DNA from 2 places in the Colwellia asteriadis genome. Region 2 is predicted to be linked to the other one. Evidence: predicted binding sites of a transcription regulator. Region 2 holds the regulator's gene; the other holds the start of a gene.
What was found. Region 2 encodes FliA, which starts transcription of late flagellar genes. Its sites were predicted from a motif close to CTAAAGNTNNNNNNNNNNNNGCCGATA; they were not measured.
Positions count from the first base shown of each region.

Region 1: the regulator FliA is predicted to act here: its motif matches at 10,862-10,888, upstream of ABD005_RS17310 (DUF5610 domain-containing protein).

Region 1 covers NZ_BAAAFA010000015.1:1,033-13,343, reverse strand. The annotation lists gene hflK (FtsH protease activity modulator HflK) at 1-11, shown strand, start outside; gene hflC (protease modulator HflC) at 15-899, shown strand; gene ABD005_RS17355 (hypothetical protein) at 985-1,584, shown strand; gene ABD005_RS17350 (adenylosuccinate synthase) at 1,725-3,020, shown strand; gene ABD005_RS17345 (malic enzyme-like NAD(P)-binding protein) at 3,668-4,909, shown strand; gene ABD005_RS17340 (hypothetical protein) at 5,046-5,453, shown strand; gene ABD005_RS17335 (SixA phosphatase family protein) at 5,487-5,981, opposite strand; gene sthA (Si-specific NAD(P)(+) transhydrogenase) at 6,078-7,508, opposite strand; gene ABD005_RS17325 (acyl-CoA desaturase) at 7,594-8,712, opposite strand; gene fabR (HTH-type transcriptional repressor FabR) at 8,965-9,591, shown strand; gene trmA (tRNA (uridine(54)-C5)-methyltransferase TrmA) at 9,635-10,729, opposite strand; gene ABD005_RS17310 (DUF5610 domain-containing protein) at 10,944-12,194, shown strand.
Region 2 covers NZ_BAAAFA010000004.1:165,449-177,759, reverse strand. The annotation lists gene ABD005_RS07275 (chemotaxis protein CheW) at 1-486, opposite strand, end outside; gene ABD005_RS07270 (ParA family protein) at 487-1,275, opposite strand; gene ABD005_RS07265 (flagellar motor protein MotB) at 1,285-2,274, opposite strand; gene ABD005_RS07260 (flagellar motor protein) at 2,271-3,017, opposite strand; gene ABD005_RS07255 (protein-glutamate methylesterase/protein-glutamine glutaminase) at 3,010-4,137, opposite strand; gene ABD005_RS07250 (chemotaxis protein CheA) at 4,212-6,389, opposite strand; gene ABD005_RS07245 (protein phosphatase CheZ) at 6,403-7,146, opposite strand; gene cheY (chemotaxis response regulator CheY) at 7,216-7,599, opposite strand; gene ABD005_RS07235 (RNA polymerase sigma factor FliA) at 7,703-8,422, opposite strand; gene ABD005_RS07230 (MinD/ParA family protein) at 8,466-9,308, opposite strand; gene flhF (flagellar biosynthesis GTPase FlhF) at 9,345-10,895, opposite strand; gene flhA (flagellar biosynthesis protein FlhA) at 10,965-12,311, opposite strand, start outside.

The DNA.
Region 1 (12,311 bases), on a different contig from region 2:
GGAGAAACTAACACATGAAGAACTTTTCCATTGCTATTGTAGCGTTAGTATTTATCTTAGTTGTTTCGTCTGTTTTTGTTATTTATGAAGGTCAACGCGGTATCGTGTTTGAATTCAACAAAATTAAACGTGACAGTGCTACCGGTGAAATGATGATATTTGAGCCTGGCTTAAACTTCAAAATACCTTTCATTCAATCGGTTAAAAAACTTGATGCGCGTATTCAAACTCTTGATGAAGCAGCAGATAGGTTTGTAACCGCTGAGAAAAAAGACTTAATAGTCGACTCTTTTGTAAAATGGCGCATTGTAGATTTTTCTACTTATTATTTAAGAACGTCAGGTTCAATTGATAATGCCCGTGCGTTACTAAAACAAAAAGTAAATAACGGCTTACGTACTGAGTTTGGTCACCGTACTATTAAAGAGATTGTTTCGGGTGATCGCGATGCGATTATGGCTCAAGCGCTAGAAAGTGCTAAAAGTAGTCGCGAAGACTTAGGTATTGAAGTTGTTGATGTTCGTATTAAGGCAATTAACTTACCGACTGAAATCAGTAACTCTATTTATGATCGTATGCGTGCTGAGCGTACTGCAGTAGCTAAAGAGCATAGATCACAAGGTCAAGAGCAGGCTGAAATTATTCGAGCAACTATTGATGCCAAAGTAACCATTATGTTAGCTGAAGCGCAAAAGAACTCTTTTACTACACGTGGTGAAGGAGATGCATTAGCAGCTAAAATATATTCAGATGCTTATAATAAAGACGCTGAGTTTTATGGGTTTATTCGTAGCTTAGAAGCTTATGAAAAAAGCTTTAGCAGTAAAAATGATATTATGGTTGTTAAACCAGACAGTGACTTTTTCCGTTATTTAAAAGATGGCGTAAAGGGTAAATAGTTTAACGGTTATATAACAATCAAAAGCCAGCTTTATTGCTGGCTTTTTTATAGCAAAAATACACATTCTTTTTTCGAGGTAGCAAATGAAAAATACAATAATAGCGTTAGGTTTGGTTTTTTCGAGTTTAAGTGCGTCAGCTGTGGTGCTTGAAGCGCCACTGGTATCAATTCCGAGCCACGATGCTTTCTTTAATAACATTAGTCAACATTGTGGCAAGTCATATCAAGGTGAAGTGACTATTGATAATGCAAAGGGCAGTAGCTTTGCTAATAAGCCATTGGTTATGTATGTGAGAAAATGTACTGATAATGAATTACAGGTACCTTTTTATGTTGGTGATGACGCATCACGTACCTGGATTATTACTAAAACAGGAGCGGGGTTATCATTAAAGCATGATCACAGAAAGGTAGATGGATCTTATGACGAGTCAACTATGTATGGTGGCCATACTATAGATGCGGGTTGGTCTAACGTGCAATCATTCCCTGCTGATCAATATTCAAAAGAGCTCTTCGTTACTCAAGGTATCCCTCAGTCGGCCACCAATATTTGGCAGATGTATATTTACCCAACTAAGTTTACTTATCGCTTAGTGAGAGAAGGAAGAGAGTTTAGGGTTGACTTTGACTTAACCAAACCGATTAAAAACCCGAAAGCGCCATGGGGTTATCAGGAGTAGTTGTCTACTCTATAACCTATTAATATATATAGTTAATAATTATTAAAAAGCTGTCCAAGGAAAAAATGTCGCTTTTTCCCTTGGACTAGGCTGCTATATTTGATAAAATCCCCGCCTAATTTTCTTACGAAATAGTAAACATGGGCAAAAATGTAGTTGTTCTCGGCACTCAATGGGGTGACGAAGGTAAAGGTAAGATCGTAGACTTACTAACAGATAAAGCTAAATATGTAGTTCGTTATCAAGGTGGTCACAATGCTGGTCACACTTTAGTGATCAACGGTGAAAAAACCGTATTACATTTAATTCCATCAGGCGTATTACGTGATAACGTAAAATGTTTGATTGGTAATGGTGTAGTGTTGTGTCCTAAAGCCTTAATGACCGAAATCACTATGTTGGAAGCGAAAGGCGTACCAGTACGCGAACGTTTGCTTATTAGTGATGCATGTCCTCTAATACTTCCTTATCACAATGCCTTAGATGCGGCTCGTGAAGTTGCTCGTGGCAATAAAGCTATTGGTACAACAGGTCGTGGTATTGGTCCAGCATATGAAGATAAAGTTGCACGTCGCGGTTTGCGTGTTGGCGACTTATTCTGCGCAGAAACATTTGCAGCTAAGTTAAAAGAAATCGTTGAATATCACAATTTCTCTCTGGTTAATTATTATAAAGTTGAACCAGTAAGCTATGAAGAAGTACTAGCTGATGCGTTAGCTGTTGCAGATATTATCAAAAACATGACAGCCGATATCTCTGAAATTCTTGATCAAGCACGTAAAAACGGTGATTCTATCATGTTTGAAGGTGCTCAAGGTACTTTACTTGATATCGATCACGGTACATACCCATACGTAACTTCGTCCAACACTACTGCTGGTGGTGTTGCGACAGGTTGTGGTGTTGGTCCTCGTCATCTTGATTATATCTTAGGTATTACCAAAGCTTACACAACTCGTGTTGGCTCAGGCCCTTTCCCAACAGAGTTAAATGATGAAATTGGTAATCATTTAGGTACTGTAGGTCATGAGTTTGGCGCTACTACTGGTCGTGAACGTCGTTGTGGTTGGTTTGATGCTGTTGCTATGCACCGTGCAATTCAAGTTAATAGCGTAACAGGTTTTTGTTTAACTAAGCTTGATGTACTTGACGGCTTAGAAACATTAAAGATCTGTACTGGCTATAAAACACCAGAAGGCGACATTATTACTGTGCCGCCAACAGCTGCTGAAGGTTATGAGAAAATAACTCCAGTATATGAAGAGCTTCCAGGATGGTCAGAAAGCACTGTTGGTGCTACATCAGTTGATGCCCTTCCTGCCAATGCACTTGCTTATATTAAACGTATTGAAGAAGTTACTGGTATTCCTGTTGATATAATTTCTACTGGACCAGATCGTGTTGAAACAATTATTAAAGTAAACCCTTTCCTTTAATAGACGTTATCAATGCTATAAAAATCCGACCTAGTGTCGGATTTTTTTTGTCTTAAAATTTGTTCATAAATAACCTGAACTCGGTTTAAGAGATATTTAACAAATTGAAATATAATAAAAAATTATTTTTCTAAATCGCTAGCTTGATAGTTTTTCTTAATTCAAGGCAAATTTCGCGTCAATAGCTGGGCTATTGCAAGTAAATTTAACGAAGAAGTTAGGAAAAGTAGCTGCTAGAGAAACATTTGTTAAGCCGAGCTCAGGTTAAATAACCACCCGAGATAATAAATTCATCAGAGTGTTTATTTATTCACTTACCTTTTAAAGTCAAAGCGTTAAAAAGTCTCACCATTTATTTCACTTATCTGAGTAAGTTATTGCTTATTCCTACCGTTCTAAACACAAGAGGTAATATTCCTCCTTTACTGACGGAATATTTAGCCGGAAATAGTCAATATTTATAATATTAATGTGTGTTTAAGTCTTAATAAGCTTACATTCTATATAGCCGCTAGCAATTTTATATAGTTAAACAACCTTGTATTTCCTTAGTTGATTGCAATACCATTGATTTTGTAGAAATAAATAACAATAAAAATACGTCTATACTTTTATCCACAACAAAACTAACGCATTAGGAAACATTTATGACTGATTTTCGTCAGCAAGCACTTGATTATCACGCTTTACCCACACCAGGAAAAATTTGTGTTGCGCTTACTACCGCAGCTGAAACAAGTGAAGATTTGTCACTGGCATATAGTCCAGGTGTTGCTGAGCCTGTAAGAGAAATAGCGGCTAACCCTGATGATGTTTATAAATATACTGCAAAAGGTAATACCGTTGCGGTTATTTCAAATGGTACTGCAATTTTAGGTTTAGGTAATTTGGGGCCAATGGCCTCTAAACCAGTGATGGAAGGTAAAGCACTATTATTTAAACGCTTTGCCAACATTGACTCGTTTGATATCCAAGTTAAACATAAAACAGTTGAAGATTTTGTTAACACTGTTGCTAATATTGCAGATAGTTTTGGTGGTATCAATTTAGAAGATATTAAAGCCCCAGAATGTTTTGCGATAGAAAAGGCACTTATTGAGCGTTGTAAGATTCCTGTATTTCATGATGACCAGCATGGCACCGCTATTGTAACTGCTGCAGGCATGATGAATGCGTTAGATATTCAAGGCAAAGATATAAAGCAAGCAAATATTGTTTGTTTAGGAGCTGGGGCAGCAGCAATTGCTTGTATGGAGCTGTTAATTAAGTGTGGTGCACAACGTGAAAAAATCTATATGCTAGATACTAAAGGTATTGTGCATACGCGTCGAGATGATTTAAACGAATATAAAAAGCTCTTTGCTAATAATACCGATAAGCGTACTTTAGATGATGCCATCACTGGAGCTGACGTTTTTGTTGGGGTTTCAGGACCTAACTTATTAAGTGCAGAACAAGTTAAATTAATGGCGGATAATCCTGTTATTTTTGCTTGTTCAAACCCTGACCCTGAAATCACACCAGAATTGGCGCTCGCCGCACGAGATGATGTCATTATTGCAACGGGTCGTTCTGATTATCCTAATCAGGTAAATAATGTTTTATGCTTTCCGTTCATTTTCCGTGGCGCACTAGATGTACGTGCGCGTACTATTAATGATGAAATGAAAATTGCAGCAGTCCATGCGATAAGAGCATTGGCAAAAGAGCCTGTACCGCAAGAGGTTTTACAAGCCAGTGGTACAACTGAGTTAACTTTTGGTAAAAATTATATTATTCCTAAACCAATGGACTCTAGGTTATGTGCTGCTGTTGCAAAAGCGGTAGCACAAGCAGCCGTTGATTCAGGTGTTGCAGCACTCGAAATGCCTGAAAATTATATGAGCTAATCATGTAAACTAATTTGATTAGTGCGTTATAAACCAAGTTTTAATATGAGTTATAGTGCTTATTATTAGAATTAACCTTAAGACCATGCTTTAATAAAGCGTGGTCTTTTTATAGGTAAACTACTCGGTGTTAACTATGGATAAAAAACGTTATTGGTTGGCTGCTGTAATGGTACCAGTACTTTTATCTTCATGCTCCAATGAGGAAAGTACAACAATGAATAATCAAAATACTGCTCAGCTTAAAGCCGACCAGCATCAAGCGTTAATAAATGAGGATGCCAAGGATGAATGGCAGCAAGTTACTGTTATATTTAATGACTTTGAAGGTGGCTTTTACGGTTTAGTAACATTAAATGGAGATAATTTATTACCACTTAATTTACCTAAAGAGTATCAAGTTAAAGGAACTAAATTAAAAGTTAAAGGCAAACCCATCGAAGATATGATGACAACCGTGCAGTGGGGTACAGTGTTTAATATTACTGATTTTGAAGTTGTTACATTAGGCAAGGATACTCAAAATAAAGGTATTGTAGAGTAACTGTTGTAAGTATCTGTACTTTATTTATAAAAGCTATTTACATTGCAGTGGCTGTTTTAATACGGTCAATATAACTTCATTGTTAATAAACTGAATTTGGTAAAGCATCTGGTAATTATCTTCACTTAATTTAGTCACTTTTTTACCCGTCAATAACTCAACCAGTTTAGGTGTGGTATTACTATGACCAACAATAAGACTACTTTGTTGCTGCTGTTTTAGTTGAAAAGCAAAGTCGGCTAAATTTTTCGGACTGTAGTGCTTAACGCTAAGGCTGCTTTGCATTGCGAATGGAGTAGCTGTTTGTAAAGTACGCTGGTAGGAAGTGCTGTAAACTTTGTTAATACCAGTTTCGCTGAGCATAGTGGCTAATTGTTTTGCTCGAAATAGGCCGCATGAGGTTAGCGAAGGATTATCTTTATCACTTTGTTTTTCCGCGTGCCGAACTAAATATAATGAAAAGTCGTTATCACTATAAGCACTTAAGCTAAAAGATAGGCTCACAAATAATAATATCAATTTCATCATAATGTTAAGTCGTTAGTAGCTGGATATACGTTGCTTATTATGAAAAGAGCTTCTATCACATTAAGCAACGTCGAAATTTTTACTATTATTTAACGGTTAGAAAAGGCGATTTAAACCATTTAATGCCGCTACCCTAAATGCTTCAGCCATTGTTGGGTAGTTAAAAGTGGTTTCAACAAAGTACTCGATGGTATTTCCGCCATTTTTTTGCTGCATAATCGCTTGTCCAATATGAATGATTTCAGCAGCGTTCTCGCCAAAACAATGAATTCCTAAAATTTCTTTGGTTTCTCTATGGAAAAGAATTTTTAAAGAGCCAACTAAGTTATTGGATATTTGTGCTCTTGCTAAATGCTTGAATTGAGCGCGGCCAACTTCGTAAGGAATTTTTGCTTCGGTGAGCTCTTGTTCCGTTTTACCTACTGAACTAATTTCTGGAATAGTATAAATACCTGTCGGTATGTCGACAATTAATTGCGCGTTACTAGTATTGTCGAGCATAGACAAAGCAGCAATACGCCCTTGATCAAAGGCTGCACTTGCTAAACTAGGGTAGCCAATAACATCACCAACGGCATATATATTATCAACTTCTGTTTGGTAACCACTATTAACTTTCAGCTGTCCTCGACCATCGGCTTTTAATCCAGCTGCGGGCAAATTTAAATCCGCAGTATTACCCGTTCTACCATTAGCGAATAACAGTAAATCAGCGCGCATTTTTTTGCCTGAATCTAAATGCACAACCACAGCATCGTCGGTCGCTTCCACACTTTCTATTTGTTCACCATGACGAATAACAACCCCGTTATTCCATAAGTGATAACTTAAAGAGTCGGACATTTCAGCATCTAAAAATGAAAGTAAGCGATCGCGGGTGTTAATTAAATCCACCTTAACCCCTAAGCCTCTAAAAATTGAAGCGTATTCACTCCCTATAACCCCAGCACCATAAATAATGACGTGGTTAGGCGCATGACTTAGCGATAAAATACTATCTGAGTCGTACACTCTTGGGTGTTTAAAGTCGATATCGGCTGGACGATAAGGTCTTGAACCTGTGGCAATAACAATTTTTTCGGCAGTTATGATTTCAGTTGAACCGTCAGGGCGTAAAATATTAATTGTATTTTTATCTATAAACGATGCTTCACCTGAAATGTGTTCAACGTGATTGCGATGATAAAAGCCACTACGTAAATTAACTTGTTTGCGAATAACCGCAGAGGCATGACTAAGAATATCTTGAAAAGTAAGTTGTTTGCTTTGGTTATTCTGACTAAATAACGGGTTTGCATTGTATTCAATGAGTCGGCTAACCGATTGACGAAGCGCTTTAGAAGGAATTGTGCCCCAATGAGTACAACCACCACCTACTTCATGGTAGCGCTCAATAATCGCGACCTTTTTTTGATGCTTGGCTAGGTTCATTGCTGCCCCTTCACCGCCAGGGCCTGTGCCAATGATAATTACGTCGTAGTCAAAAGTGATCGGCGTATTATTTTTCTTAGAATTAGTTTTTGCCAAAAGATATACCTCAAGTCCTGCATGATACAAAAATTTTAGCAGGAATTGAGGGAAATGGTAATAGAGTTAATCTATTCTGTTGATGTTAAGCAAGTTTCTGCGTTAATAAGTGCCAACTTTTACGTTGCTCAATTAAACGATCTTTTAACTCTTGGTATTGAGTCATCAGCTCTGACTTTTCAACATCGGCAATCACTTGCTCACGTTTAGCAGCAATAAGTGCCTTTCTAACTTGATAATAAGCATTTAATTTTTTAATTAATACATCATACTCTTGTTGTAAGTACGCAATACTTTGCTCAGCATTAGGACAAGTAATTAATTTTGCTTTTGTTTGCTTTAATGTCATCGCTAGTCGCGATTTTTCTATTTTGTCTTCTGAAACTGTACGTAGCTTAGTTGTTAGCCCTAGCCATTGGCAGCTTTTTATTAGCCACTTAGTTGGGTCGAAATGCCACCAACGAATACCGTTGCGGTAATCGTTTTCAAAAATATGGTGGTAATTATGATAACCCTCACCAAAGGTTAACAAAGCTAAAAAGCCATTATCGCGTGCCGTGTTTTTATCGGTGTAAGTTTGCTTACCCCAAATGTGTGCTAGCGAGTTAATGAAAAAAGTGGTGTGATGGTTCATAACAAGTCTAAATACGCCCAGTAATAACAAGCTATTAATCATATTGCCATGCCATAAACCAAAAGCGATAGGAATACCAAAATTCATCAGTAACGCGAGTGGTACATAGTACTTGTGCTGCCACATAACAATACCATCTTTTTTAAGGTCGCGAACGTTAGTGTAATCACTGTAGCGATCTTCTTGGTATCTTCTGCACATCCAACCGATATGAGAAAACCAAAAACCTCTTTTAGCCGAGTAGGGGTCTTTATCATTATTATCGACATGCTTGTGATGAACACGATGATCAGATGACCAATGTAATATGCTATTTTGCAAGGCGAATGCACCACCTAAAGCAAAAATGAGTCGTAAACTCCAATGTGCTTGGTAGGCTTTGTGAGCCCAAAGACGGTGATAACCTGCGGTAATTGACATGCCGCAATAGATAAAACAAACAATAGCAGCGGTTATTTCTGTTATATCAAAACCATGTGTTATAGCTCTGTAAGGTACAACAATAGCGGCAAATAAAAAGGTTACAGCAAAAATAGTAACATTCAGCCAGATAATAGCGGGTTTTTTCATTAGGTTCTCTTTTAATAAATTAACGACAGCTATTGTGGTTAAATTTCACTGTGCAATTTGAGTTTTACGAATTTTAATAAATCTTCACATTTAAGCGTACACTTGTACGCTGTTTATGGTAGTTTAGCTTTCTTGTCGGTCCAGTCAAGTATCTTCTGTAAATTTCTTTAGAAAAGAGCCAACTGACAAGTTGTCATTATTACAGTATGATAATTGCTATTAATTCGATATTTTGTAAACAGAGTAATCACTATGAGTGGTGTTAGAGCACAACAAAAAGAAAAAACTCGCAGGCTATTAATTGATGCGGCTTTAAACCAACTCAGTGCAGAGCGCAGTTTTTCTAATTTAAGTTTACGAGAAGTAGCGAAAGAGGCTGGCTTAGCGCCAACGTCTTTTTATCGACATTTTTCTGATATGGATGAATTAGGGCTAACATTAGTTGATGAAGCAGGATTAACGTTACGACAACTTATGCGCCAAGCCAGACAGCGTATTGCTAAAGGTGGCTCGGTTATTCAAATATCGGTACAAACATTTATGGAACTTATTGAAAGTAACGGAAATATTTTTCGTTTATTATTGCGTGAACGTTCAGGAACTTCTGCGGCATTTCGTGCTGCGGTAATTCGTGAAATTCGTTACTTTACTATGGAGTTGCGTGACTATTTACAACAAGCGAACCAACTTGATGCCGAAGTTGCCTACATGCAAGCGAATGCTGCGGTAACTATTGTTTTTAGCGCGGGGTCTGACGCATTAGATATTGATGATAAGAATGAGCGTGAACAATTAGCTCAACAAACCATTCAGCAATTAAGATTTATTGCTCGTGGCGCCGCGGAGTTAAGTGATAGACGTAAAGCAGGTAAGAAATAACCTGCTTTATTTTTGCAAAAATTACTTTTGTATCTGCTGATAGTTATTTTTTAGTTAGTATTACACCAACCTCAATATGGTGGGTATAAGGGAACTGATCAAATAACGCGTATTTATCTACCTTGTGCGTAGTTGTTAATAAAGCTAAATTTTCTTTGAGTGTTTCAGGGTTACATGAAATGTAAATTACTTTTTCAAAGCGTCTAACGAGCTCGACACTATCTTTATCTAAACCCGCTCTTGGTGGATCAACTAATACGGTATCGTAATTATAAGCGGTTAGGTCAAACCCCTCTAAACGTCTAAATTGACGTTCACCATTCATTGCCTGACTAAACTCTTCACTCGACATTCTTACAATATCGATATTATCGATGCCGTTTTTCTCAATATTAATTTGCGCTGAGCGAACTGATGTTTTTGATATTTCAGTCCCTAATACACGTGTGAAGTTTTCAGCAAGTGCAATACTAAAGTTACCATTACCGCAATACAGCTCAATTAAGTCACCTGTTGAGTCTTTAGTTGCTTGTTGTGCCCACAATAACATTTGTTCATTTACCTGCGCATTAGGCTGTGTGAAGCTATTTTCTACTTGCTGGTAAATGAATGTTTTATTGCCAACGTTAAGTGATTCCATAACGTAATCTTTATCAACAATAATTTTTTGCTTTTTAGCTCTTCCAATAATATCCACAGGAGCAATTGCAGAGAGCTCTACTTTAAGTGCTTTCGCAGCTTGCTCCCAACTTTCTTCTAAAGGCTTGTGGTAAAGTAAACTAATTAATAGCTCGCCACTTAAAGTCGATAAAAAATCTACTTGAAACAGTTTATATCTCAGGTCTTGATTATCTTTAATTGCAGTAATTAAACCTTTCATTGCTTTATTAATTAATTCGCTAGCAACGGGAAAGTCATCAACACGAAACTTTTCTTTAGTTTCACTGTTAAACATAATGTAATAAAGATCATCACCTTGATGCCACACTCTAAATTCAGCACGTTGACGGTAATTAAGCGGCTGTGATGGATAAACTTCGGCAACAGGCATAGTAAAGTGACTAAACAGTTCGGCCATATCTTGTTGTTTGCTTGATAACTGCTCAGGGTAATTATCGGGGTGGATATGACTAAACATAGTATTGCCTTTTGAAATAGAGTGATAAAGAAATAACAGCGCGAATTCTACTATCGCGATGATTTTTGTCTAGCCTTAATGTGCATTGAACACTAATCAAGTAATGTATAACAATATAGCCAACTTTTATTGCTTAACTTTTGTACATTGTTGCCGATAAGCTAATATAGACTGAGCTATTAACTTTAGGGTTAATTCACATTAAGGCAGCATTATGACAAAGTTAAACGATCTACTACACTCTATTAATCAGCGAACTATACCTAATCGAGCTGACAGCCTTAAGAGTAAAAACCAAACTAGTATAGCAGAGCAAGGCAACGAACCTATTCGCCACACTGGAAAAGGTCGGCCAATATTTGATCTGCAAGCGATTAAAAGTTTAGGCAAAAGTGGCTTTGCCGCAAAAGTAATGTATCAATCAATTTTCTCTCATTTTTCTTCATCAACCAATGATACCGCTATTACTCGTAATCAAAACCTCGCAGATATAGATTTAGCGAAAGCAGAGCAAGAAAGTGCAGGCTCGTTATTTGACTTTGAAGAAGTGGCTAAAAATGTCATGGCTTTTATTGGTTCGACAATTCTCTCCGCTAAATCAAGAGATGTCGGTGATGAAAAGCTCACTGAGTTATTTGATCAAGCGCGATCTGGCGTGGAACAAGGAATTGGCGATGCACTTGAAGTGCTAAAAGATAGTGAATCGTTAACAGAAGATATAGAAACAGGTATCGAGAAAAGCAGAGATCTTATTAATACAAAAATTGATGAGTTACATCAGCAGGTATTTGCGCCAGAAGAAGCAATAGAAAATATTTTATCTACTAACGAGTCATCTATTTCTAAGTCTCAAACCAGTAGCGTAAGTATTGTCACTGCAGAAGGGGATCGTATCAATATTGACTTTAGTGCTTCCCAAGGAAAAAACATTAATGAGCAATCATCATCAAATAGTTACCAAGTCGAACAAACTTTTTACAGCGAACGTAATTTTTCGTATAGCGTAGAAGGAGATTTAAATGATGATGAAAAAGCAGCGCTTGGCCAATTAATTGAAGAGGTTAGGGAGGTTCAACATCAATTCTTTACAGGAGATATTGAAAAGGCCTTTGAAAAGGCTACTGAGCTTAATGTTGAGTCTTCACAAATTGCTAGCTTTAGCATGAACCTAACTCAGCAAACATCAGTAAGTCAAAAGTATTCCGAAGTTGCGAATAATCAGAGTGAAGCAAGTGCAGATAATACGGATAAGCGTAAAGGGTTAGCCCAACAACTTAAACCTGCTATCGACTTTATGAAACAGTTCCAGCAGTTGCAACAGCAAGCAGAGCAATTACTCTCTCCAGCTGAAAGTAATATTAATAAATTTTATGATGCCATTATTAAGGCTGACTTTATAGCTCAACCTAGTCATACATTAGAAGGGCAATTAACACGTTGGCACAATATACTTGAGCAGTTATAGGTTTTTCAGCAAAGCTAAGTAGTCAGCTCATATAATGTATAAAGCAATATTCAGAGCGAGACAAAATAAAAAGAAAGGCCGTTAATATTACTATTAACGGCCTTTTATATAATGACA
Region 2 (12,311 bases):
TTCAGGCATAACCCATAATGCGGTATCAACAACATTAATTTTTTCTTCTCGGTGCAACATCACACCTTTAAACCATTCAGGTTTACCCATTAAGCTATTAGTTTTTCCAACCTGATGAATTCCACCAAGCTCAATTAATGGCACAGCAATGATCAAGCCAGCAACATCAAAGAACATTGCTTGAAAGTCACCCTCTCGATAGGACTTACTTTCTTCTATTATAGCACTTGCTTCACTTTTTCTGGTTGTTAGTACTTTATTTTCTAATATCGGCTCATTACTCTCGACCTTTAGCGGCGGAGTAACATTTTTTAATAACTCGGTTAGTGACTTATTATCATCACCTTTAGCTTTAATGGCAGGTTTAGGAGCTGACATTGCTTTTTTCAACATAGGTTGTTGAACATCTTCACTTGATGACTCTGTCAATAGTTCAGATAGATAGTTTTGCATCAGCTTTTTACTTGCTGTTAACGACTTACTCATTTACAACGTAACCTCTTTTTTCTCGCCATGCTGTTTAATTAAATAGTTTAAAAGGCTTTTATAAGCAATGCTTCCGCGAGAATTAGCCGCATAATCAGACGGGACTTTTTGTGCTAAGCTTGCATTTCTTAAGTTAGTATCAACAGGCACAACACCTGGCCATACTTTATTAGCATAAAGATCCTGCAGTTTTTTAAACGCTAATATTGATGCCTTAGTACGTTTATCAAACATTGTAGGTACTATAGTATACTTGAATTTTTCAGCTTGCTCTCCCTGCATAATTTCTAATGTTTTAATCATACGGTCTAAACCTTTAAGTGCTAAAAACTCTGTTTGCACTGGCACAACAATTCTATCAGCTGCTGCTAAAGCATTAACCATCAGTACACCTAAAACTGGTGGACAATCAATAAGTACATAATCATAATCGGCTTGTAATGTTAGCATAGCCTTTTTTAAAACTAAGCCCATCCCTCCTTTATTACCTAAAGAGCGATCTAGCGTGGCTAGCCCCATAGTGGCGGGTAAAATATCAATATTATCGTACTGAGTTGGGCATAAACTCTGTAAAATTTGTTCTTTAGAAGACTCTTGAATAAATAGATCATAAACGCTTAAATCTAGATCTTCAGATTCAATACCAAAATAATAACTTAGCGATGCATGAGGATCGGTGTCAACAAGCAGCACACGCTGTCCACGCTCAGCCAGTATTCCGGCTAAAGAGATAGTTGTTGTGGTTTTACCAACACCACCTTTTTGATTCGCTACAGTCCAAACTATCAAAGATTCATCCTAGTTGTTGTTATTATCAACGGAGCTTTCTTTTTGTACTTCAGAGTCAGCTCTTGTCGTAACTCTAATGCCACCATTGCTCAGTTGAAGTGTTTTCACTTTACCATCAGGTACCGATGTACTTTGCGAATTATCTTTATTACTTAATGTCTCAAGCGCTACACTCGATAATACTGGTTGTTTCGCTTTATCAACACCAAACTTAGAAATAGCAATAACCACTTTTCTATTTTCAGCTCTTCCCTCAGCGGTATTGTTGCTAGCCGTAGGGTAATATTGCCCATATCCCTCTATTGCCATTCTATTTGGTGCGATACCAAATTGCTCCAATAACCGAAGAATTGCTGTTGCTCTATACACTGATAGCTCCCAATTAGAAGGAAATATTTCAGTATTTATGGCTTGGTTATCGGTATAACCTCTTATACGAATAAAGTTACTGCTTTGATTAATAACATTATAAACTACATTTAAAAGATCTTTGGCAGCATTAGTGGTCGATGACGAACCACTAGGAAATAATAATGCACTATTAAGTTCAATTTCTAACCAATCGCCATCAATCTGTAGATTGGCATAACCTGACTCAATAATGTCATATAGTGCAGTATTTAATTCCTCTTCTAATGAAGTTAAGTGGCTTCCAATCTTCTCATCAGAAATATTAGAAAGCTGTTGTTTATTATCAAATAGCTCAGGCCCTGCTACTTCTAATAAGCCATCGCCATATAAATTTTTCTTCGATTCATTGGCCTTTACCAGTAAAATATCATTGCTACTTCCACTGTTAATACTGTGGAGATCTGTCGGTTTAAACAAACCACCAAAAGATTCAGTAATAATATCAAACGGTTTTTCATTGACCATAGCCATCGCATAAAGTACGACGAATAGCGCAAATAATAACGTCATATAATCAGCATAGGAGACTAACCAACGATGAACATTGTCAGGCTCTACTTCATGCCGTTTACGACGTACTCGATTCATCTATCCAACCTAAATGCAGATAACTTATCTTCAATTGCGTGAGGGTTATCACCATTGGCAAGTGCAATAAGCCCTTCAGAAATCATTTCTCGATACATCGTTTGTTGGTGAATAATGGCTCTCAACTTATTTGCTACCGGCAAATAAATTAAATTAGCAAAACCAACACCGTATATAGTTGCAATAAATGCGGTCGCAATACCTGTACCAAGTAAGGCGGGGTCTGTTAAATTATTCATCGCATGGATAAGTCCCAAAACAGCGCCTAGAATTCCAATGGTAGGGCTATACCCCCCCATCGCTTCAAATACATTAGCAGAGCGTAGGTTATGCTCTCGGTATATATCTAAGTCGAGCTCTAAAGATAAACGTAATGTGTCAACTTCAACGCCATCAACTAATGAGTTCAGCCCTTTTTGTGTATATTGGTCATCAATATCAAGAGCTATATCTTCTAAAGCTAAGTAACCTTCACTACGCGATAGCTCTGCCCAATGTACAATATCAGCAATGCCTTGTTCTATATTATAAACAGGAGGATAAAAGACCCAACGAAGCAATGAAATAGCATGAGTAAACTGCACCATGGATGATTGCAACATCACTGCCCCTAAAGTACCGCCAAAGACAATAATAAATGCGGGTAGTTCAAATAAAGCAGAAAAACTTCCTCCGTCTAAGCTAAATCCTATATAAATAGCTAAAACAGCCAGAACCAGTCCTGCAATACTGAGTTTATCCACGGCTGACTTCCTTAACCATTGAGGGCGCCATCGCATCTAACGGTAAAGAAAGTTGAGATATCCCTGCCTTATCAATAGCTTGTGGCATTCCGTAGACAACACAAGATTGTTCATCTTGAGACCATATGGTAGCACCTTTTGTTTTAAGCATTCTGGCACCTTCTTTTCCATCAGATCCCATACCGGTAAGTATAACGGCAAGTACTTTTCCTGAAAAAGTTTTAGCTGCAGAGCCAAACGTAATATCAACACTTGGTTTAAAGGTTATTTTAGGAGAGTCATCTTCTAAAATTTTGATTTTAGCTGCACTCTCTGTACCACTAATAATCATCTGACGACCGCCTGGTGCTAAGTATGCGCAGCCGGGCTTTAATACGTCACCATCGGCGGCTTCTTTAACTTTTATCTTACATAATGAGTCTAAGCGGCTAGCAAATGCAGCAGTAAACGCCGCTGGCATATGTTGTACCATGACAATAGGTAATGGAAAATCAGCATTAAATTGCGTGAGTATTTTTTGTAAGGCGACAGGTCCACCTGTAGATGTACCTATAGCTAGTAATTTATACTCTTTACCAGAACTACGTGAAATAGTATTGGAAGACTTTTTGACGCTAGTACCAACCTCTTTTCTCTCAACAATTTTCGTCGGTACTTCGCGAGTTAGTGGCCTATCACTTCTCACAGGTGGCGTAGGCTTACTAACCCGCGCCCTTAAATTAGGTTTACGGGCAATCTCTAAAACACGTTGACGTAACAAGCTCCCTGCTTCATCGGTATTTTTAGCTATTTCACTAAACTTTTTAGGAAGAAAATCTAAAGCGCCAGCCTCTAGCGCCTCAAGTGTTGCTTGTGCACCTTGATGGGTTAAAGAGGAGAACATTAGTATTGCTGTTGGTGACTGAGACATTATTTTTTTAACAGCATCAATACCATTTAACACGGGCATCTCTATGTCCATTGTGATCACATCAGGCTTTAATAGCTTAGCTTTATCAACAGCTTCTTGACCATTTACAGCAACACCAATAACTTCAAGTTGAGGATCTTTAGTTAAGATGTCTGTGACTCTGCGTCTAAAGAAGCTGGAGTCATCAACCACAAGTACCTTATAGGCCATTTATTATCTCTGCTTTTTTATATGAGTGATTATAGGTAAGTTGAAGGCGCTCGAAAATAAAGCGCCTTCAATAGCTAACTACGCAGTTTTTTATTAACCGGTGACTTTCTAGCATAAAACTTTAATATGTTTGCTATATCTAAAATAAGTGCAATGCCGCCGTCACTAGTAATGGTTGCTCCTGCCATGCCTGGTGTACCATGAAGTAATCTATCGAGTGGTTTTATAACAACCTCTTCTTGACCAATTAAGCTATCAACAACAAAAGCAACTTGTTGATTACCTAACTGTACAATAACAACATGACCTTTATCGCGAGGCTTCGATGTATACCCTTTGACTAACCACTGATCTAAGTAAAATAAAGGAATAGCCTTTTCTCGAACTATAATGGTTAATTGACCATCAACACTGTTGGTATTAGATAAATCTAAATGAAATATTTCATTGACTGAAGCAAGCGGTAAAGCAAATGTTTGCTTACCAACCACAACCATTAGTGTAGGTAATATAGCTAAAGTTAAAGGAACTTTAATTTCTAACACTGTGCCTACACCCAGCTCAGCGTCAATGTTGACCGTACCGTTAAGTTGTGTGATTTTAGTTTTAACCACATCCATACCAACACCACGACCCGATACTTCAGATATTTCTGTTTTAGTAGAGAAACCTGGAGCAAATATTAAGCTATACGCCTCTTTATCTGACATACGTGCTGCGGCATCCGCATCAAGAACACCGCGTTCTATCGCAATATTTTTTAATTTTTCAGGGTTCATACCTGCACCATCATCTTTAATGGTCAGTAATATATGATCTCCTTCCTGAGAGGCTGATAAAACAACAGTACCTTCTCTAGGCTTACCTATTGATTCACGAACATCTGGTGCTTCAATGCCGTGGTCAACAGAGTTACGTACTAAGTGAACTAGAGGATCGGCTAGAGCTTCAACCAAGTTTTTATCTAAATCAGTTTCTTCACCTTCAAGAATAAGCTTAATATCTTTTTTCAGGCTTCGAGCTAAGTCACGAACAACTCGAGGGAAACGACCAAAAACCTTTTTAATAGGCTGCATCCGTGTTTTCATCACGGCGCCCTGTAAGTCGGTAGTCACTGCATCTAAGTTAGTTACCGCTTTAGTGAGATCTTCATCATCAGACACTAGCCCTAAACTGGTTAGCCTATTTCTAACGAGTACGAGCTCACCAACCATATTCATGATTTGATCAAGCCTTTTTGTATCAACCCTAACAGTGGTTTCACCTTGTGATGCCGCTGCTGCTTTCTTCTCTGCGACTTTAGCAGGAGCAGAGCTTACTGGTGCCGGCGCAGGACTTGGTGTTGATGGCTTAGCTGCTGCTGGCTTAGCCGGAGTAACAGGATCTGGAGTCACTGCAGGGGGAGTATTTTCAACTGTATTTTCGGTTGCTGTACTGTCAGTTGCGGTACTTGGGGCATTACCTTTACCGTGTAACTCATCGAGTAGTTTTTCAAATTCTAAGTCATCTATATCATCCGAAGATGTACTAGAAGTGGCTTGAGAGGACGCTGCAACTTCTGAAGAAAAAGCCCCTTGACCATGTAATTCATCAAGCAATGATTCAAATTCATCGTCTGATATTTCATTGCTATCGGTTGGATTGCTAGCCGTAGGAGCTACATTAACCTCTTCTGATGGCGCAGGAGTTGAAGGTTCCCCACCGCCATGTAACTCATCGAGTAAGCGCTCAAACTCATCTTCGGTCATTTCATCATTTGAGCCTGTATCATTTGAGTTTTCATCATTAATATCGTTATTAACAGCTACCGTAGCATCTTCAACGACAGCTTCAATTGGAGCTGGATCAGCAGCGCCTGCTGAATCAGGAGTACTAAGGCGATGTAATTCAGCTAATAGTTGCGGATCTGCAGGAATTAATGGCTGGCTATTTTGCACTAAAGCAAACATATCATTAACCGTATCTAGAGCAGATAGAATAGTATCCATAAGCTCAGGATTAACACGTCGTTGTCCAGTACGTAATAAATCAAAGATATTTTCCGCACCATGACAGACTTCAACAAGCTCATTCAAGCTTAAAAACCCTGCTCCCCCTTTCACTGTATGAAATCCACGGAAGATAGAGTTCAATAGCCCAGAGTTATCTACATCATTTTCTAGCTCAACTAGCTCTTCTGAAAGAGACTCTAAGATTTCACCCGCTTCAACTAAAAAATCCTGTAAAATTTCTTCATCTGCTTCAAAAGACATGCAGCAACTCCCATTAAAATCCTAAACTTGATAAAAGATCATCAACATCGTCTTGATCTTCAACAACATCGTCTCTGTTTTCTGTGTTTACTATCGGACCTTCAACTAAATTGTCACCGACTTTAGGTGTCGCTTGATTTTTATCATCATCAGAAGTGATACCAAAAGCGGTTAACATGTTAATTAAACTGTCTTCAACCTCTCGAACCAAATCAATAACCTTACGAATAACTTGGCCTGTTAGATCTTGGAAATCCTGTGCCATTAAGACATCGGTCATTAAGCCATGTATTAATTGAGTTTCTTTACCTGTTGTTTTAAGTAGTGTGTCAATACCCAAACAAAGGCTTTTGAACTCAGCTAAATCAATTTGATTATTCATCAGTTTAGTCCAAGCGGGATTAACTGCATCAACTTGTTCTGATATTCTATCAACCACTGGAAAAATAGCTTCAACAGCGTCCATAGTTTTGTTTGCTGCTTCTTCTGTTCTTTCAATAACGTAATTCAGGCGCTCTTTCGCATCCGGAATATCAGCATTAGCCAAGTCACTTAAACGAGAGTCAACTTGGAAGTTCGTTAACGAGTCATGAAGTTGACGTGTTAACTTACCTATTTCTGCAAACAGTTCCGAGTTAATTGGGTTTTGAATTTCTGCAATAATTGCATCGGCAGCATCTTGCTGCCCAGATTCAAGATACTCAACTAGCGATTTTGCTTGCTCTAAAGAGATCCGCCCCATCATAGCTATACTCATGCAAAGTCCTTAATACTTATGCAAACCATATTCTTAGCATATTAAATTCGTATAAAGCTAAAACAGTTATTAACCCAAACGCTCAAAAATTTTGTCTAATTTAGTTTTTAACGTTGCCGCAGTAAATGGCTTAACGATATAACCATTTACCCCTGCTTGAGCTGCCATAACTATTTGCTCTTTTTTAGCTTCTGCAGTAATTAATAAGACAGGGATGTGAGATAAGCTCGCATCAGCTCGTATTGCTTTTAATAAGTCAATACCTTGCATACCAGGCATATTCCAATCAGTTACAACAAAGTCAAAATCTCCACCTTGAAGCATCGGTAATGCTGTGCTGCCATCATCCGCCTCTTGAATATTGGTAAAGCCTAAATCACGCAATAAATTTTTTACTATACGTCTCATGGTTGAAAAGTCATCAACTACAAGCACTTTCATATTTTTATCCAAGGCACCCTCCGGCGAAACATTTAAAATTAATAATGGTGGTATTATTTATACTATCAAACTTATTTTAACAGTGAAGTTAATTGTTATCGATTTAATAGTTTAGTTAATTTTGCCAAGATTGCATACGCGCTTTTAACCTATGCATTGCTTGACTATGAATTTGGCTCACCCTTGATTCACTTACATCAAGTACTTGACCAATTTCACGTAAATTCAATTCTTCATCGTAGTATAGCGACAGTACTAGAGCTTCACGCTCGGGTAAAGTGCTTATACACTCAGCTAACGCCTTTTTAAACGCAATTTGTTCTATATTTAGATAGGGATCATCATCAATATTGTCATCAGTATAACTTAACGCATCTTCACTTGTACCTAAGTCATCTATGCCTAGTATTTTACCTGTACTGACTTCTCTTAATATATGATGGTAGTCATTTAATGAAATATCAAGTTTTTCAGCAACTTCAATATCAGAAACATCTCTACCAAGTTTAGCTTCTAATGTATTGATTGCATCACTTACCATTCGGCTATTTTTATGTACTGAGCGAGGAGTCCAGTCACCGCGACGCATTTCATCTAGCATTGCACCACGTATTCTAATACCTGCAAAGGTTTCAAAGCTAGCACCTTTAGTATTATCAAAGTTATTAGCGGCTTCTAATAATCCAATCATGCCTGATTGAATGAGATCATCGACTAATACACTTGCAGGTAGTCTTGCCAATAAGTGATAGGCAATACGTTTGACCAAAACAGTATGTTGCTCAAGTATCGCAGCTTTATCAATTTGATTACTATAGCTATTCGCTTTTGCCACGTAATAATGCTCTCATAAAGTCGTATGGATTTGAATAAACTAGCTAATTAGCTAATAACTGCTCAATAAAAAACTCTAAGTGTCCTGATGCTTGTTTAGGTATAGGCCATTGGCCTACTTTAGTCGCTAAACTGCTAAATGCTTTAGCGGCTGGGGATTGTGGAAACGCTTCAACAATAGCTTGTTGCTTGCGAACCGACTTTCTAATATTTTCATCAAAGGGAATAACCGCGACTAACTCTAGTGCTACATCTAAAAACCTGTCTGTTACTTTAGTCAGTTTAGCAAAAAGCTGTTCGCCTTCTTTTGGATTTCGCACCATATTGGCAACAACTTTAAACTTGAAAACCCCATGGTCGCGACTTAATAACTTCATCAGTGCGTAACAATCTGTTATTGATGTGGGCTCATCACAAACCACTAACATGACATCTTGTGCTGCACGGGTAAAGCTAAGTACCATATCTGAAATACCTGCTGCGGTATCAACAATAAGTACATCAAACTGAGTTTGCATTTCACTAAAGGCACGAATTAATCCAGCATGCTCTGCTGGCGTTAAGTCAACCATAGATTGTGAGCCAGATGTTGCTGGAATTATTTTAATACCGGCAGGCCCTTCAATAATAATATCATCGAGCTCGCACTCACCCGAGAGCACATGTGATAAATTGCGCTTTACCCTCAAGCCCAACATTACATCAACATTAGCTAGACCTAAATCGGCATCTAAAACGAGAACACGCTTGCCCTGTTGGCCTAATGCTATAGCGGTATTCAAAGAAACATTGGTTTTACCTACGCCTCCTTTGCCTCCTGAAACAGCGATTACTTTAACTTTTTGTAAATCTTGCATTTTTCTTAAGCCACTCGCTTGATCTATCATCAAATTTTTACTTCTATTGTCGTATAAACTAACACGCTACATTACTCCCGCGGGAGCAACTGGCATAGTGCGCACAGGTGTATTATTACCATTTGCTGGCTTACTTGCCATCTTATCAGCAAGAGTAACTAATTTCTCAGCATTTGCAACTTTAATATCTTCAGGAACTCGTTGTCCGTCAGTAAGATACCCAATTGGTAAACCATTTTTTATTGATGTGGTAATTATTTCGCCAATACTAACGCTTTCATCAAGTTTAGTATAAATACACCCTGATATTGGTACTTTTTTAAAGCGTTCAACATTTTCTTGCATAACTCGCTGTTGGGTATTGGCAGCAAGTACCAAGTAATTACGAATAGTAACGCGTGCATTATTAACCAAGTTTGCCAACTGCTCAGCTAAACGCATATCGCGTTGCCCCATACCCGCAGTATCAATCAAAATAAGTTTTTTCTTCGAAAACTGCTGTAATAAAGCATCTAATGCCTGACTGTCTTTAGCAAGCATGACCTGACAACCTATAATTTTACCGTACGTTGCAAGTTGTTCAAAACCCGCTATACGAAAGGTATCAGTCGAAATAAGTGCAACATTATCACTCCCATGAACTTGCGCAAAACCAGCAGCGAGTTTGGCAATAGTTGTTGTTTTCCCAACCCCTGTCGGGCCAACTAAAGCAACAACGCCACCACGATGAATGATATCGTTTTGCGTGGTATTTATTTGCTTAGCGATAAGTTGTGTTGCTTGTTGCCAAGCTTCTGGCTCAGAAGTTTGTGGTGGCACATAACCCGCTATCTGATCTGCTATTTGCTCATTAATTCCTAGTGCTAATAAACGACTTACCAATACCGCACGCTGAGGATCCTTTTGTGCCATATCTTGCCACATCAACCCAGAAACCTGGTGCTCTAATAGCGCTCGAATAGACATCATTTCTTGTTGCATTTTAGCAAAGTCTTGCGAAGAAACCGCCGCACTTTGGCTTTCTGTTGGTACTGTTTGTTGCGCATTAAACGGAGTTACATTCGCGGTAATATCATCGGCATCTTCATTTAAAACAGTTGATTGACTTAAGCGGTCAGTAAAGCTTTTAAATTGTTGCTCTATGCTTTCATCCTCTTCAGTTAAGTCATTAACTGTCGGCTGACTATGTGATGGCATTGGTGTCGTTGTTTGCTGAACTTGACGATTAAGTAAAGCGGATAAGCTGTCAGCATGGTTTTCTTCATTGGCCGTTGAGTTTACTTTTTCATTAACAGTTACATTTTCTGACGCGACACTATTTTGACGTGTTGAAGCACTTTGGCTATGTGAGGCATGATTCCCAATATTAACTACATCGTCTGTTACTGCTCTATTGCTACTGCGCTCATCAAATGAGTTAATACTATTTGCCGATAATGACTGTTCTTGTGGTTGTGTTTTTGTAGTTATTGGCTGGTTGTAATCAACCGCAGCCATTAGCTCAACACCTTCAGGAATTTTTTTAGTTGACATAATGACGGCATCAACACCGAGTTCATCTTTTATTTGTGCTAAGGCACTGCGCATATCTTTGGCAACAAAACGTTTAATTTTCATATAAAACCTCAGTGTAACTAGTCATTACTATGTTATTTGTTATCAAGCAAATTTTTGCTTGGGTCTAAATTACTGACCTATAACACTCACTATTTTTATTTGTTTATCATCAGGGATTTCTTGATAAGAAATAACCCGCAACCCTGGAATCGTATATTTTACAAATTTAGATAACACTGAACGTAAAATACCCGATGTTAATAGAATAGGAACTTCTCCAGACATCTCTTGTTGATGAGCACCATCAGTTAATGATTTTTGTAAACGCTCTGCAAGCCCTGGTTCAATACCTGCGCCGTCATCTCCGGCCATTTGCATAGACTGGTGCAACATTTGTTCCAACTCAGGTGCCAAAGTTATGACAGGGACTTCTTGCTCACCGCCGACAAGGTCTTGAATAATAAATTTACGTAAGCTAATACGTACAGCAGCAGTCAACACTTCTGCATCTTGACTCTTAGGGCCGTACTCTACTAAGGTTTGTACTATTGAGCGCATATCACGAACAGCAACACCTTCATTCATTAAACTTTGCAGCACTTTCACTACAGTGCCTAAAGTCAGCGTATCAGGAATAAAACCTTCAACTAATTTAGGATGATTTTTCGCCAGTAAATCTAATAAGTTTTGAACTTCTTCATGACCAAGCAACTGTGATGCGTTATTAGTTAATATTTGGCTTAAATGCGTTGCTAATACCGTTGCCGAATCAACGACGGTATAACCCAAAGTTTGCGCCTGTTCACGTTGATTTTGGTTAATCCAAACGGCATCAAGACCAAAAGCTGGGTCTTTAGTTGGAATGCCTTCTAACTGGCCAAAAACTTGGCCTGGGTTTATGGCTAATTCTTGGTCGTGTCTAATTTGTGCAGAGCCGACATTAACGCCCATTAATGAAATTTGATAACTGTTGGGTTCTAAATCTAAATTGTCTCGAATATGAACTGCTGGCACTAAAAAGCCAAACTCTTGAGAAAGCTTTTTACGAACACCTTTAATTCGACTAAGCAACTCTCCGCCTTGCGCTTTATCAACCAAAGGTATTAAGCGATAACCTATTTCTAAGCCAATAATATCTACATGGTTAACATCGTCCCAATCAAGCTCTTTAACTTCATCTTCTTTTTGCTTGATTTGGGCTTTCTCTTCATGTTCATTTTTTTCAAGTTCAGCGGCTTTATTAATTTTATTACGGTTACCTAAAAAGGCAGTACCCGCAATCATTGCAGCAAAAAGTAAAAACACAAAGTGAGGCATGCCTGGAATAACACCCATAACAAACATGACACCTGCAGCAATATACAGTGACTTCCCTTGACCAAGCTGAGCGCTAACTTGCTCCCCCATGTCTTGTGAAGTGTTCTGACGAGTTACAACTATCGCAGTACCAATTGAAAGCAATAACCCAGGTATTTG